One region of the Paenibacillus sp. BR2-3 genome, then DNA from elsewhere that is predicted to be linked to it. Evidence: a T-box and tRNA genes for the amino acid it is inferred to sense, from the RefSeq annotation. Region 1 holds a T-box; the other holds one or more tRNA genes.
What was found. A T-box is a leader RNA that pairs with one kind of tRNA and senses whether it is charged. The one in region 1 lies ahead of pheS (phenylalanine--tRNA ligase subunit alpha), so its partner is inferred to be a tRNA-Phe.
Positions count from the first base shown of each region.

Region 1 (7,391 bases):
ATGTCATGCGCCATTATGTGCGGCTCAGGTCACAGCAGGATGGTTGCCAAAATAATTGTAGAGTAGGAAAGCAAACGTGTTTGCTGTGAACTATAAACAAACAAAGGGCTGTTCCCGAAGTAGATTGCCTACCCGGAAACAGCCCTGCTTTGAAATATCCGTTATTCAGCTATCCTGTTCGATCAGCTGAATCCATTCATTATATTCAACCTGCAGCTTGGCATATTCCGCCTGAAGGCTGCGATGCTCCCGGGTTAACTGTTCAAGCTCCTCCTGACGCTGATCAAATTGAACCTGAAGCAGACGGAGCTGCCCCTGAACCATCTCATAATTATCTCCAACCTCGCCAAGCTGTTCAAGTACATCACTTCGCTCACGATCCAGTGTTGCCCTCTGACCCTCAGCCTCTTGAACCTCCTGCTGCCACAAATCGATTTCCTCGCGGAGCTTGGTCTCCGTATCGGTCCACTGACGCTGGCGCTCTGCCAGTTCATCATATTTCTGCTTCCAGACTGTCCCGTTCTCCTCAGCCTCTTTTAAAGCTTCCCGCTGATCGGTCACTGCAGCCGCTACTTCGCGTGCGGCCTCCGACAGCTCTTCCAGCCGCAGCGCCGCTTCCTCGCCTTCCGCTTCCAGCAGAAGATATCGTTCCTGAAGCTGTTCCCCGTCCTGCAGAACCTCATCATACCGGGAGATCAGTTCCTCATAACGTTCACGAAGCGCAGACAGGTCCTTCTGGGCTTGCACTCCCTGCTCCCGCAGCAATTCGCGTTCACGCTCCGCTTCGGTACGAAGCCGGCTTTCCTGCTCCAGCTTCTGTACTAAACCGTCTGCCTGACCGTATAGAGACTCTATCTCGGTTTGCAGTGTCAAGGATTTCTCTTCTGCCTCAAGCAGATTCATCTCCAGCTCACCGATATCCTCCATGCGCTTATCGGCAAGCTCCTGCCAGATGGCTGCCTCCGAAGTCGACCGGGCAAGCTCTTCCTGAACGCGGCGCATACGATCTCCGGTTTCCTGCAGTGACTTCCGCAGGGCGAACGCCTCGTTCTGGGCCAGACTATAATGCTGGCGCAGTTCTTCCAGTTCCTCGTTCAGCAGTGTTCCCCGCTCTGTCGCGGAGCGAAGCTCCTCACTCAACTGCTCTTCACGCTTAATAACCGCTTCATATTGTGCCAGCAGTGTCGCCCGGGCTTCGCGTTCGGCTTTAAGACCCGCTTCCGCTGCACGCAGCCGCGATTGAAGCTGTCCGGTTCCTCCGCGCAGCTCGCCAAGCTGCTTCTCCAGCTCTTGAATCTGCTGCTTATGTCTGTGCTCCTGTGTGCCCTGGGATTGCCGCAGCTCCTTATTCCTTGACTGCTCCCGCTGCAGCGCTTCCCGCTCTTCACTGAGCTCCCTGCCCAGCACCAACTTGGTGTCAGCAAGCTCCTGGCCGAGTGAGTTCCGGGTCTCTACAAGCTCATTACCCAGTGATTCCTTCGTTTCCGCCAGCTCCTTTTCCAGAGCAGCAACGGTTTCCGCCTTCTCCCGGGCCAGCGTCTCCCGGATGTTCTCCAGTTCCTGCAGATGCGCAGTCTTCAGCTCTTCCAGCTGCTGAAGACGCACGGCTTCGGCGTTCGCCAACTCCTGCTCCCGTTTAAGCAGCTCTTCTTCCAGCTTCCGACGAGCAGCTGCTGCAACCTCCTCCGCCTCCAGCAGCTGTTCGGCATGTGCCTTACGCTCCAGCTCCTGGGTTTCCAGATGCCGTCTTCGCTCTTCTTCAGCAGCAGCGATCAGCCTTCCTGCTTCCTCTTTAGCCGCAGCCTCAAGCCGCTCGTATTCCTCCTGCCGCTCCCGCTGCAGGTCCTGCAGGCGGGATACCTCTACACGCAGCTCACTGCGTTCTCCAGTCAGCATGTTAAGCTCATTCTTGAAATCCTGTACCTGCAAGGCCTGCTCGGCCATATGCACGGCTGCAAGCACCGCAATGCGCGGTGTATCCAATCTGGAGTGTGATTTGGAGATGGTCCGCATATGCTCATCTACATAACGGGCAACTTGCTTCATATATTCAGTGCTGCTTCCGACTAGTCTATAGGAAGTGCCATATATCTCTACGGCGACACGTGTCCGGTCCATAGCCACAGTTGTGTCCTCCTTTGTATGTGTGCGGATTCTAAGCTGGTTTCCCTGCTTGTATTGTAGCTTTATTCACTGGCATTTGGCAAAATTCAATCCTGACAACCGGTAATCAACGCACCTCTGCCCAATGAGAAAAGCCGCAGCGAATCTCGGTTTCTAAAGGGATTCGCTGCGGCTTTACACAATTCCTGCTACTTTCTTAATTCTGCGCCAAAACTTTGCTGGAGAGCTGCCAGAACCTTATCATGAACCTCTCCAACTTCTTCATCTGTGAGCGTATGCTCGGGATGACGGTACATCAGGGAGATCGCAATACTTTTCTTGCCGCTCTCCATCTTACCGCCCGTATACACATCAAATACCTGTACGGACTGCAGCAGGCTTCCCCCGTTCTCACGGATTAAGGCCAGTAGATCACCGGCTGGAACCGAAGATTCCACAACCACTGCAATATCCCGCTCCATGCCCGGGAAGCGCGGAAGCTCACGATATTGCAGACGGCTCTGAGCCGCTTCATATAGTGGAGCAAGTGCAATCTCCGCAGCATAGGTATCCTCAAGATCCAGCTTACGCTGCAGCTCGGGATGAATCTGTCCCATTGTACCAATTTTAACACGGCCTTCATTACCGAGCAGATAGAGAGAAGCGGAACGTCCCGGATGGTAACCCTCCGGGCTATCTCCTACATAGCTTACTGACTCTGTAATTCCCAGATGAGCAAATACGGTTTCGAGCGCACCCTTCAGGTCGAAGAAATCCACCGGCTGCGGAGCAACATTCCACTGCTTGACTGAACTGCTGCCGCTAAGCAGCAGGGACAGCACCGGCAGCTCACGCGGCTGACGGGTCAGCTGCTCTTCATCCGTGAAGAACACATTGCCGATTTCGAACAGCGCCAGATCACTTTGACGGCGGTTCGCATTATATTGGGCAATGTCCAGCAGCTGCGGCAGGACGCTTGTGCGTAGAATACTGCGTTCTTCACTCATCGGCATGGCCAGACTGACGGCATGGCCTCCCTCCGAGAATGCAGGGAACAATTTGCCTTGCTCCGGCTGAATGAAGGAATATCCGAGCACCTCCTGGTAGCCGCCGTGCACCAACAGGCGGCGGAGTTCACGGCGCAGCACCTGTGGTTTGGTCAATGCGCCCGGTGTAGTTGGACCTTCAATCGGGGTCGTCGGGATATTGTCATAGCCGTACAAACGGGCAATTTCCTCGATGAGATCGACATCGTAGCAGATATCGCCACGTCTTGTCGGCACCTTTACTTCGATCAGGCCTTGTGTGACGTCTCCGTACGGGAAATGCAGACGGCTGAACAGCGTTTTTACTTCCAGCATTGACAGATCCGTGCCAAGATAGCGGTTTAGCTTATCCAGGGACAAGGTGAGCACCTTTTCCTCTACATCATCACTTCCCGCCTGCACTATACCTTGCTGTACTGCGCCGCCCGCATAACGCGCAATAAGGGCTGCCGCACGGTTCAGTGCCGGAATAACCGATTTCGGGTCTACTTCCTTCTCAAAACGCAAGGACGCCTCAGAGCGGAGACCCAACTGACGGGAGGTCTTACGTACGGTGCCTCCGTCAAATTTGGCCGATTCCAGTACCAGGCTCACAGTCTCTGCCGTAACCTCCGTATTCAGACCGCCCATCACACCGGCCAAGGCTACCGACTTTACACCATCGGCAATAACAAGCATTTGCGGCTCTAAATTCCGCTCCTGCCCGTCAAGTGTAGTAAGAACTTCGCCTGCATGCGCAAGACGGACAGACAGCATGCCGCCTTCCACTTTATCAGCATCAAAAGCATGCAGCGGCTGTCCATATTCCAGCATAACGTAGTTGGTAATATCCACAATATTGTTAATCGGGCGGACACCCGCCGCCATCAACCGGTTCTGAATCCAGAGTGGCGAGGCTGCGGGCTTGACACCCGTAATATAACGGACTGCGTAGTGGCTGCAATACGCTTCATCCTCAATCTGAACGGAAATCGTATTCCCGGCAGCGCCGCTAATCTCTACAATTTCCTCCTCCGGCTTGGGCAAACTAAGCTCACGGCCCAGAATTGCGCTTACCTCGTAAGCCGCGCCAATCATGCTGAGGCAATCGGACCGGTTGGGCGTCAAATCAAATTCAAGCACCTCATCCTCTAAACCCAGCACCTTCATGATATCCTGGCCAATCTCTGTTTCTTCAGGCAGAACCAGGATACCCTCCTGCAGCTCTTTCGGGAGCAGCTTGTCGTTCAGGCCCAGTTCCTTAGCCGAGCAAATCATCCCTTGGGACAATACACCGCGCAGCTTCGCTTTCTTGATATCCAGACCCGGGAGCTTCGCCCCAACCAGCGCCACAGGAACCATTTGCCCCGCAGCCACATTTTTGGCACCGCAAACGATCTGCAATTCCTCGTCCTGGCCCACATCCACGATACACACATTAAGCTTATCCGCATCCGGATGCTTTTCCTTTGATTTCACATAGCCGGTTACGATCCTGGAAATGCCTTTATTGCGGCGTTCCACACCATCGATTTCGATGCCCGCAGCCGTAATTTTATCCGCCAGCACCTCGGCGTTTACTCCCTCTAGCGATATATAATCAGCCAACCACCCGGTTGATACTTTCATGTCCGCTCACTTCCCTTTTGTTTCAGATGTATTTAATTTCCTATTAAATGCATACACTACGAGAAATATTTGGACCTCCGATCGCTGTTATCCTCTGATTTCCTGATTAAACCGCTTAGCGGTTGAAATCAGAGGATAAAGGCGAACGCTAACGCTTCTCCAGTTCCAAAATTTCTCTTCGTTTCTACTTTAATATTCTTAAATCAATTGAAATCCAACATCAAATACCTTCTGCCGCTCCAAACCCGCCAGCACTACCTACCACCAAAAATCTAAACGCCCTTGAACTGCTTCACAAAGCTCATATCGTTATTGTAGAAATTACGGATGTCATCGATTCCGTATTTCAGCATCGCAATCCGTTCCACACCCATGCCGAAAGCAAAACCGCTGAACTCGGCCGGATCGTATCCGCCCATTTCCAGTACCTTCGGATGAACCATGCCTGCGCCGAGAATTTCAAGCCAGCCCGTGTGCTTGCACAGTCTGCAGCCGTCACCGCCGCATTTGAAACAGCTTACGTCAACCTCAACGCTTGGCTCGGTGAAAGGGAAGAAGCTCGGACGAAGACGGATGCCTGTAGAGGATCCGAACATCTCTTTTACAAATTGCTGCAGCGTACCCTTCAGATCGCTCATCCGGATATGGCGTCCAATAACAAGACCTTCGATTTGATGGAACTGGAAGGAATGGGTCGCATCATCATCATCACGCCGGAATACCTTGCCGGGGCAGATGATTTTGACAGGAGCTTCACCGTTCATAGCCTGCATGGTACGAATCTGTACCGGGGAAGTCTGGGTGCGCATAAGCAAATCTTCCGTCAAATAGAAAGAATCCTGCATATCGCGGGCCGGGTGGTTTTTGGGCAAATTTAGCGCTTCGAAGTTGTAGTAGTCTGTTTCTACCTCGGGACCTTCGGCTACACGATAACCCATCCCTATAAAAATATCCTCGATTTCCTGAACCACTCTGCTTAGCGGATGAATGCCCCCTTGGGCCAGGCTCCGCCCCGGCAGTGTTACATCAACCTTCTCGGCTTGCAGGCGGTTCTGCGTCTCCTGCTGCTGAAAAGCCTCCTGTTTCGCACTAATAATCTCCTCAATCGCACCGCGTACGTTATTCACAACTTGACCGATGACCGGACGCTCCTCGGCAGTAAGTCCTCCCATTCCGCGAAGAACCTCTGTCAGCTCACCCTTTTTACCGAGATATTTCACCCGCAAATCGTTCAGAGCCTGCGCATCCTGCACTTCCTGCAGCTTAGCCAGCGCCTCAATCTTCAATGCTTCCAATTTTTCCTTCATGGCCGTATACAGCCCCTTTCAATCATTATCAATTCAACAAAAAAAGGCCTCTCTCCCGGTAAAGGGACGAAAAGACCGTGGTACCACCCTTGTTAGACAGCTTTCTTAACAGATCGCCGTCTCACTTTATACAGAAATAACGGTCTGCGGCCGGTTATCCCCTACTATTCATTCTCAAGAATCCTCTTGAGTGAAATTCAGGGAACTGCTCCGGAGTGAACTTGGGCAGCTCTGTTTCGTAGAAACGCTCTCAATCTCCGGCGTCTCCTCCCTGTAAGTCAGGCGCTGCTTACTCTTCTCCATCATTGCATTTTGGAAGTTTCAAATTTCTTGATAAAAGAAAACATGTTCATTTATTATATGCAAAAAAAGTGATTTTGGCAAGCTGGGCAGTTCTTTCAGAGGCTCCGTGCATCCGGACCTGCGAAGGAACGCCTGATTACTCCTTTTCCGCAGGCCGAGACGCATTCTCCGCACATGATGCATTCAGGATGATCCATCTCACTGTTTTGCACCATCATCTTTACATCAAGACTCATGCTGCACACACGGGAACAGCTGCCGCAGGATACACATTTGGAGGAATCGGCCTTCAGCCGGAGTCCTGGCAGCTTTAACACATTACGAATTCGGGTAGAAGCCACATTTAAAATAGACATTGGACATACATAATGACAGGTAGCTCTTTTTCCTAAAAATAAAGGAGCCAAGGACAGTAAGGTTATAAGGACCAGCATAAATGCCAATTTGCCCCAGGTATCTACGGAAATGTATCCTTCTGTCAGGTAAAAGGGTTGAATCTCTGGCCACTTTGCATGCTTAATCAGCGGAAAAATAATAAATGCCAACCATATTAAGCCCAAAGCGTATCGAACAGCTCGAAGATGGGTAATAAGTCTCAAGGGTTTTCGAATCCGCTCGTCCAACAGGCTCCGGCCAACAATCCCTGAAAAAGCCCGTCAATAATCAAATAAGGAGAGAAGTAGTTCAATGGTACTGGCAGGAGTAAAAAGGAAGCGAATGAACACATTTTTACGCATACTTAGGCGTTTGCGCCGATTGGCAGGGCTGGATTCCATATTAAGCTCTCCCTTCCTTCCGAGTATTCGCCATAACAAGAAAGCCTGAGGTTCTGCCGGTTCCCAGCGCGCTGTTCAATACATAGTCGATTACGGCCATTGAGTCTTCCTCCCCATTTTCAATTGGATTTCGGGTAAAACTGGAATGAATATATTCTGTTATTCCACGCAGCAGCAGCCGGGCTGTTTCACGAGGATAGGGAACGGAAAACACACCTTCCTTAACCCCCTGCTCTGCAATGGCTGCA
Region 1 is NZ_CP126311.1:4,041,417-4,048,807, forward strand. It holds gene PaeBR_RS19510 (cytochrome C oxidase subunit II) at 1-66, shown strand, start outside; gene PaeBR_RS19515 (hypothetical protein) at 166-2,118, opposite strand; gene pheT (phenylalanine--tRNA ligase subunit beta) at 2,313-4,757, opposite strand; gene pheS (phenylalanine--tRNA ligase subunit alpha) at 5,030-6,064, opposite strand; T-box leader at 6,124-6,379, opposite strand; gene PaeBR_RS19530 (4Fe-4S binding protein) at 6,463-6,723, opposite strand; gene PaeBR_RS19535 (hypothetical protein) at 7,145-7,391, opposite strand, start outside.

Region 2 (7,391 bases), 190 kb from region 1:
TGGAACCTCCAGCAAGGACTGCTCAACCAAACGCGAATAATAAGCAATCGCCACAATAGACAAAGGAATCGTCGCCGCCATCGTGCCAATCGCCGTGCCTGCTATAATGCGGGTTACGGGGATCAGTGCAACAACAAGCAGCAGAAAAGGAAAGGAACGGATGATGTTAACGATACTGTTCAAAACCAGTGACACAAGCTTGTTCTCATAGATCTGGCCTTTTCGGCAAAAAAATAGCAGCGTCCCCAAAGGAAGCCCCACCAGCAGCGCAGCGCCAACCGATATTCCCACCATCACAAAGGTTTCGCCGATCGACTCCCACATTTGGGCCTGATATTTAACGACGCTATCAAACATGGGCTTCCCCCGCCTTGCTGAAAATCTGATCCCGATACGAACCGAAGCTCCCCGCAGCAGGACGGAATTCACCCTCATCCCGGGAGAATGAATCAATGATCCGCCCTCTTTCCATCACAGATACATGTCTGCATATGCTTTTGACAACGTCCATCTCATGGGTGATGATCACAACGGTTACGCCGAAGCTTGCATTCACATGCTTCAGCACATCCAGTATCTCAGCAGTAGTCTCGGGATCAAGTGAGGAAGTCGGCTCATCGCAGAGCAGCAGCTTTGGGCTGTTCGCAAGCGCACGGGCGATTGCCACCCTCTGCCGCTGTCCTCCGCTAAGCTGGGCGGGATATTGCTCCACCTTGTCCTCCAAACCGACAAAGCTCAGACATTCCTTCACCCGCTTCATCCGTTCACTTTTCGTCAGACCAGCCAGCTCCAGCGGGATAGAGACATTTCGGCTGACAGTCATGTTATTTACGAGATTAAATTGCTGAAAAATCATTCCGATCTTCTGACGCTCCTTCCGCAGCTGCTTATCCGGCATTTCCGTCAGAAGTTGTCCGTCTACAGTAACCGTACCTTGATCAGGCCGTTCCAGTAAATTGATCATCCGAAGAAGTGTGGACTTCCCGGCGCCGCTTGCACCGATGATGCCATGAATGTTCCCTGCCCCGACTTCAAGCGATACAGTGTCAACCGCCTGATACATGCCGTCCTTCATCTTGTAGCTTTTGCTTACCTGACTAAGAGATAGGATAGCGCAACCCCCTTTCGTGCGTATATAATGAGGCTCCTCACCTACGTACATATTGTACTATAATTATTCAAAAACTGTTTCATTAAAATTATCCTTAAATAATAAGGCATTTACTCGTCTGTGTCATTATTTTTTTCGAAATGATATATCCAAATCATGTAAGGTAACCTTGACGGAGCTTCAGGCTGACCTGTAACCTGTTCTGTCCCTCATAGCTTCCTCTCAGTTCATACAGATGTAAAAAAAGAGTACCTGAAATCAAATGATTTCAGGTACTCTTTGCTTCATTATACCGGCGAGAGGACTCGAACCTCCACGGTTTCCCACTCGATTTTGAGTCGAGCGCGTCTGCCATTCCGCCACGCCGGCATAATATAAATAAATGGAGGCGCCACCCAGATTTGAACTGGGGATAAAGCTTTTGCAGAGCTTTGCCTTACCACTTGGCTATGGCGCCATAAGTAAAAATGGAGCGGACGACGGGAATCGAACCCGCGACCCTCGCCTTGGCAAGGCGATGCTCTACCGCTGAGCCACGTCCGCATTGTATGGCTGGGGATATAGGATTTGAACCTATGCATGACGGAGTCAAAGTCCGTTGCCTTACCGCTTGGCTAATCCCCAACAACATGCAAATAAAAAGTTAAATGGGGCGACCGATGGGTCTCGAACCCACGAATGCCGGAACCACAATCCGGTGCGTTAACCCCTTCGCCACGGTCGCCATATTACAAATAATTAAAACTTCTAACAAATGAAACAAAAGATCTTTAAAGAAAATGGGGCGACCGATGGGTCTCGAACCCACGAATGCCGGAACCACAATCCGGTGCGTTAACCCCTTCGCCACGGTCGCCATATTAACCTTTAAAAACCACATTGGCAGGGGCAGCAGGAATTGAACCCACACTAACGGTTTTGGAGACCGCTGTTCTACCTTTAAACTATGCCCCTAAAACTGGTGGAGGATGATGGATTCGAACCACCGAACACTTACGTGAGCAGATTTACAGTCTGATGCGTTTGGCCACTTCGCTAATCCTCCAAGGATGGTGCCGGCGAGAGGACTTGAACCCCCAACCTACTGATTACAAGTCAGTTGCTCTACCAGTTGAGCTACACCGGCGTATTCTTTTGTGTAAGGCTTATGGTGGCTCGGGACGGAATCGAACCGCCGACACGAGGATTTTCAGTCCTCTGCTCTACCGACTGAGCTACCGAGCCATACGAATAAAGTGATAAATGGCGGAACCGACGGGATTCGAACCCGCGATCTCCTGCGTGACAGGCAGGCATGTTAGGCCAACTACACCACGGTTCCAAAAAATTTAATTGGTTGCGGGGGCAGGATTTGAACCTGCGGCCTTCGGGTTATGAGCCCGACGAGCTACCGGGCTGCTCCACCCCGCGTCAGTAAAAGTATATTATCCCTGTGGGGCCCCCGAAAAGTATACGGAACCCGCTGCGAAGCATTTGCTTCACTTTTTGGGGATTTTTATGGTGGAGGCTGAGGGGTTCGAACCCCCGACCCTCTGCTTGTAAGGCAGATGCTCTCCCAGCTGAGCTAAGCCTCCATAAACGAACAATGGTAATTGTACCAAATCTCACTAGATAAAATCAAGAGAAAATGGTGACCCGTATGGGATTCGAACCCATGTTACCTCCGTGAAAGGGAGGTGTCTTAACCCCTTGACCAACGGGCCAAACTACTAGAAAATTTGTGGCGGAGAGAGAGGGATTCGAACCCTCGAGACGCTTGTGGCGCCTACACGATTTCCAATCGTGCTCCTTCGGCCAAACTCGGACACCTCTCCAAATGGCTCCCCGAACAGGACTCGAACCTGTGACAACTCGATTAACAGTCGAGTGCTCTACCAACTGAGCTATCAGGGAATATACATTCCAGGCTTGAGTCGCCTGAAAACTGAATCCGAAACGAATTTGCGCGATTAGATATTGGATAAGCCCTCGACCGATTAGTATTGGTCAGCTCCATGCATTGCTGCACTTCCACCTCCAACCTATCTACCTCGTCGTCTTCAAGGGGTCTTACGTGTTGGGAAATCTCATCTTGAGGGGGGCTTCACGCTTAGATGCTTTCAGCGCTTATCCCGTCCGTACGTAGCTACTCAGCCATGCTCCTGGCGGAACAACTGATGCACCAGCGGTACGTCCATCCCGGTCCTCTCGTACTAAGGACAGCTCCTCTCAAATTTCCTGCGCCCACGACAGATAGGGACCGAACTGTCTCACGACGTTCTGAACCCAGCTCGCGTACCGCTTTAATGGGCGAACAGCCCAACCCTTGGGACCTACTTCAGCCCCAGGATGCGATGAGCCGACATCGAGGTGCCAAACCTCCCCGTCGATGTGGACTCTTGGGGGAGATAAGCCTGTTATCCCCAGGGTAGCTTTTATCCGTTGAGCGATGGCCCTTCCATGCGGTACCACCGGATCACTAAGTCCGACTTTCGTCCCTGCTCGACTTGTTGGTCTCGCAGTCAAGCTCCCTTATGCCTTTGCACTCTTCGAATGATTTCCAACCATTCTGAGGGAACCTTGGAACGCCTCCGTTACTCTTTAGGAGGCGACCGCCCCAGTCAAACTGCCCGCCTGACACGGTCCCCGTACCCGATTAGGGTACCAGGTTAGAACCTAGATACGATCAGGGTGGTATCCCAACGTCGCCTCTGCAGAAGCTTGCGCTCCTGCTTCCCTGGCTCCCACCTATCCTGTACAGATCGTACCCAAATTCAATATCAAGCTGCAGTAAAGCTCCATGGGGTCTTTCCGTCTTGTCGCGGGTAACCTGCATCTTCACAGGTATTAAAATTTCACCGGATCTCTCGTTGAGACAGCGCCCAAGTCGTTACGCCATTCGTGCGGGTCAGAATTTACCTGACAAGGAATTTCGCTACCTTAGGACCGTTATAGTTACGGCCGCCGTTTACTGGGGCTTCGGTTCACAGCTTCGGGTTTAACCCCTAACCGCTCCCCTTAACCTTCCAGCACCGGGCAGGCGTCAGCCCGTATACTTCGCCTTGCGGCTTCGCACAGACCTGTGTTTTTGCTAAACAGTCGCTTGGGCCTTTTCACTGCGGCCCCCTCGTGCTATTCACACTACCGGGGCACCCCTTCTCCCGAAGTTACGGGGTCATTTTGCCGAGTTCCTTAACGAGAGTTCTTCCGCGCGCCTTAGAATTCTCTTCTCGCCTACCTGTGTCGGTTTGCGGTACGGGCACCTTCTCCTGGCTAGAGGCTTTTCTTGGCAGTGTGAGATCATGACCTTCGCTACTTTAATTTTCGCTCCCCATCACAGCCTGGCCTTAACGATGTGCGGATTTGCCTACACATCAGCCTCACTGCTTAGACGGACATCCATCAGTCCGCGTCACTACCCTCCTGCGTCACCCCATCGCTCATAGCGGATTACGGTGGTACAGTAATTTCAAACTGTTGTCCTTCGACTACGCCTTTCGGCCTCGCCTTAGGTCCCGACTTACCCTGAGCGGACGAGCCTTCCTCAGGAAACCTTGGGCTTTCGGCGGATCAGATTCTCACTGATCTTTTCGTTACTCATACCGGCATTCTCACTTGTATGCTGTCCAGCGCTCCTTACGGTACACCTTCAACCCACATACAACGCTCCCCTACCCCAGATACATACGTATCTAGCCATAGCTTCGGTGGTGTGTTTAGCCCCGTTACATTTTCGGCGCAGAGTCACTCGACCAGTGAGCTATTACGCACTCTTTCAATGGTGGCTGCTTCTAAGCCAACATCCTGGTTGTCTGTGCAACTCCACATCCTTTCCCACTTAACACACACTTGGGGACCTTAGCTGATGGTCTGGGCTGTTTCCCTTTTGACAATGGATCTTAGCACTCACTGTCTGACTCCCGGCAATAAATAGATGGCATTCGGAGTTTGACTGATCTTGGTAACCCTTGCGGGCCCCGCAACCAATCAGTGCTCTACCTCCATTACTCTTGTGCCGAGGCTAGCCCTAAAGCTATTTCGGGGAGAACCAGCTATCTCCGAGTTCGATTGGAATTTCTCCGCTACCCCCACCTCATCCCCGCATTTTTCAACATGCGTGGGTTCGGGCCTCCAGTGCGTGTTACCGCACCTTCACCCTGGACAGGGGTAGATCACACGGTTTCGGGTCTACGTCCACATACTATGTCGCCCTATTCAGACTCGCTTTCGCTGCGGCTCCGGCTTCTCACCTTAACCTTGCATGTTAAACGTAACTCGCCGGTTCATTCTACAAAAGGCACGCCATCACCCATAAACAGGGCTCTGACTTTTTGTAAGCACACGGTTTCAGGTTCTATTTCACTCCCCTTCCGGGGTGCTTTTCACCTTTCCCTCACGGTACTGTTTCACTATCGGTCGCCAGGTAGTATTTAGCCTTAGCAGATGGTCCTGCTGGATTCATACGGGGTTTCACGTGCCCCGCACTACTCGGGATCCGTCTCGGAGAGAACACAGTTTAGGTTACAGGGCTTTTACCTTGTGTAGCGGGCCTTTCCAGACCTCTTCACCTACCAGATTCCTTTGTAACTCCATGTGAGACGTCCCACAACCCCCAGGCGATAAATCGCCCAAGTTTAGGCTGTTCCGCGTTCGCTCGCCGCTACTGACGGAATCACTATTGTTTTCTCTTCCTCAGGGTACTTAGATGTTTCAGTTCCCCTGGTCTGCCTCTATCTCTCCTATGTGTTCAGAGAGAAGTAACTGCGAATTACCACAGCTGGGTTTCCCCATTCGGACACCCCCGGATCAAAGCTTGCTTACAGCTCCCCGAGGCAGTTTCGTTGTTCGCCACGTCCTTCGTCGGCTCCTGGCGCCTAGGCATCCTCCGTGTGCTCTTATTAGCTTAACCTCGATTTTTTCCGTAGGAAAAATATCGGACATTGATTCTCTTCCGAAGAAGAAAGTCAATCTTCGACACTCCATTAAGAAGCAATCGTATCAACTAATAACATTCACTTGTTTGCACAAGTGTGCTAAAAGATGTTCTAAAACGCAAATTCGTTTCGGTATCCAGTTTTCAAGGATCAAGTTTGTGGATTTTTGGGTCGAGCACGACTGTGCCGATCAAAATTCCAGACTAGATGGTACGTTTGAGAGCTTAAACTCTCAAAACTGAGCAACGAGTGAGTTAAAAGCTTTGCGAAGCAAAGCTGCTTCGAAAGCCTAAGCTTGAACCTAAAGGTTCTTATAGAAGCCTGCGCTTCGTATTTGAATGTCACCATTGCAGGTGACGATTCTCCATAGAAAGGAGGTGATCCAGCCGCACCTTCCGATACGGCTACCTTGTTACGACTTCACCCCAATCATCTACCCCACCTTCGGCGGCTGGCTCCCTTGCGGGTTACCCCACCGACTTCGGGTGTTGTAAACTCTCGTGGTGTGACGGGCGGTGTGTACAAGACCCGGGAACGTATTCACCGCGGCATGCTGATCCGCGATTACTAGCAATTCCGACTTCATGCAGGCGAGTTGCAGCCTGCAATCCGAACTGAGACCGGCTTTGCTGGGATTGGCTCCACCTCGCGGTTTCGCTTCCCGTTGTACCGGCCATTGTAGTACGTGTGTAGCCCAGGTCATAAGGGGCATGATGATTTGACGTCATCCCCACCTTCCTCCGGTTTGTCACCGGCAGTCTGCTTAGAGTGCCCACCATTACGTGCTGGCAACTAAGCATAAGGGTTGCGCTCGTTGCGGGACTTAACCCAACATCTCACGACACGAGCTGACGACAACCATGCACCACCTGTCTTGGGTGCTCCGAAGAGGGACACTATCTCTAGTGTTTTCACCCAGATGTCAAGACCTGGTAAGGTTCTTCGCGTTGCTTCGAATTAAACCACATACTCCACTGCTTGTGCGGGTCCCCGTCAATTCCTTTGAGTTTCAGTCTTGCGACCGTACTCCCCAGGCGGAGTGCTTACTGTGTTAACTTCGGCACCAAGGGTATCGAAACCCCTAACACCTAGCACTCATCGTTTACGGCGTGGACTACCAGGGTATCTAATCCTGTTTGCTCCCCACGCTTTCGCGCCTCAGCGTCAGTTACAGCCCAGAAAGTCGCCTTCGCCACTGGTGTTCCTCCACATATCTACGCATTTCACCGCTACACGTGGAATTCCACTTTCCTCTTCTGTACTCAAGCCACCCAGTTTCCAGTGCGACCTCAGGTTGAGCCCAAGGTTTAAACACCAGACTTAAATAGCCGCCTGCGCGCGCTTTACGCCCAATAATTCTGGACAAC
Region 2 is NZ_CP126311.1:4,236,385-4,243,775, forward strand. It holds gene PaeBR_RS20380 (methionine ABC transporter permease) at 1-357, opposite strand, end outside; gene PaeBR_RS20385 (methionine ABC transporter ATP-binding protein) at 350-1,111, opposite strand; tRNA gene PaeBR_RS20390 (tRNA-Leu) at 1,402-1,480, opposite strand; tRNA gene PaeBR_RS20395 (tRNA-Cys) at 1,495-1,568, opposite strand; tRNA gene PaeBR_RS20400 (tRNA-Gly) at 1,580-1,654, opposite strand; tRNA gene PaeBR_RS20405 (tRNA-Gln) at 1,661-1,735, opposite strand; tRNA gene PaeBR_RS20410 (tRNA-His) at 1,760-1,835, opposite strand; tRNA gene PaeBR_RS20415 (tRNA-His) at 1,892-1,967, opposite strand; tRNA gene PaeBR_RS20420 (tRNA-Trp) at 1,992-2,065, opposite strand; tRNA gene PaeBR_RS20425 (tRNA-Tyr) at 2,071-2,156, opposite strand; tRNA gene PaeBR_RS20430 (tRNA-Thr) at 2,162-2,237, opposite strand; tRNA gene PaeBR_RS20435 (tRNA-Phe) at 2,260-2,335, opposite strand; tRNA gene PaeBR_RS20440 (tRNA-Asp) at 2,355-2,432, opposite strand; tRNA gene PaeBR_RS20445 (tRNA-Met) at 2,445-2,521, opposite strand; tRNA gene PaeBR_RS20450 (tRNA-Val) at 2,610-2,685, opposite strand; tRNA gene PaeBR_RS20455 (tRNA-Glu) at 2,740-2,814, opposite strand; tRNA gene PaeBR_RS20460 (tRNA-Ser) at 2,833-2,925, opposite strand; tRNA gene PaeBR_RS20465 (tRNA-Asn) at 2,929-3,004, opposite strand; rRNA gene PaeBR_RS20470 (23S ribosomal RNA) at 3,068-5,999, opposite strand; rRNA gene PaeBR_RS20475 (16S ribosomal RNA) at 6,395-7,391, opposite strand, start outside.
Region 2: it encodes a tRNA-Phe, which carries the amino acid that the T-box ahead of pheS (phenylalanine--tRNA ligase subunit alpha) is inferred to sense. The anticodon was not compared.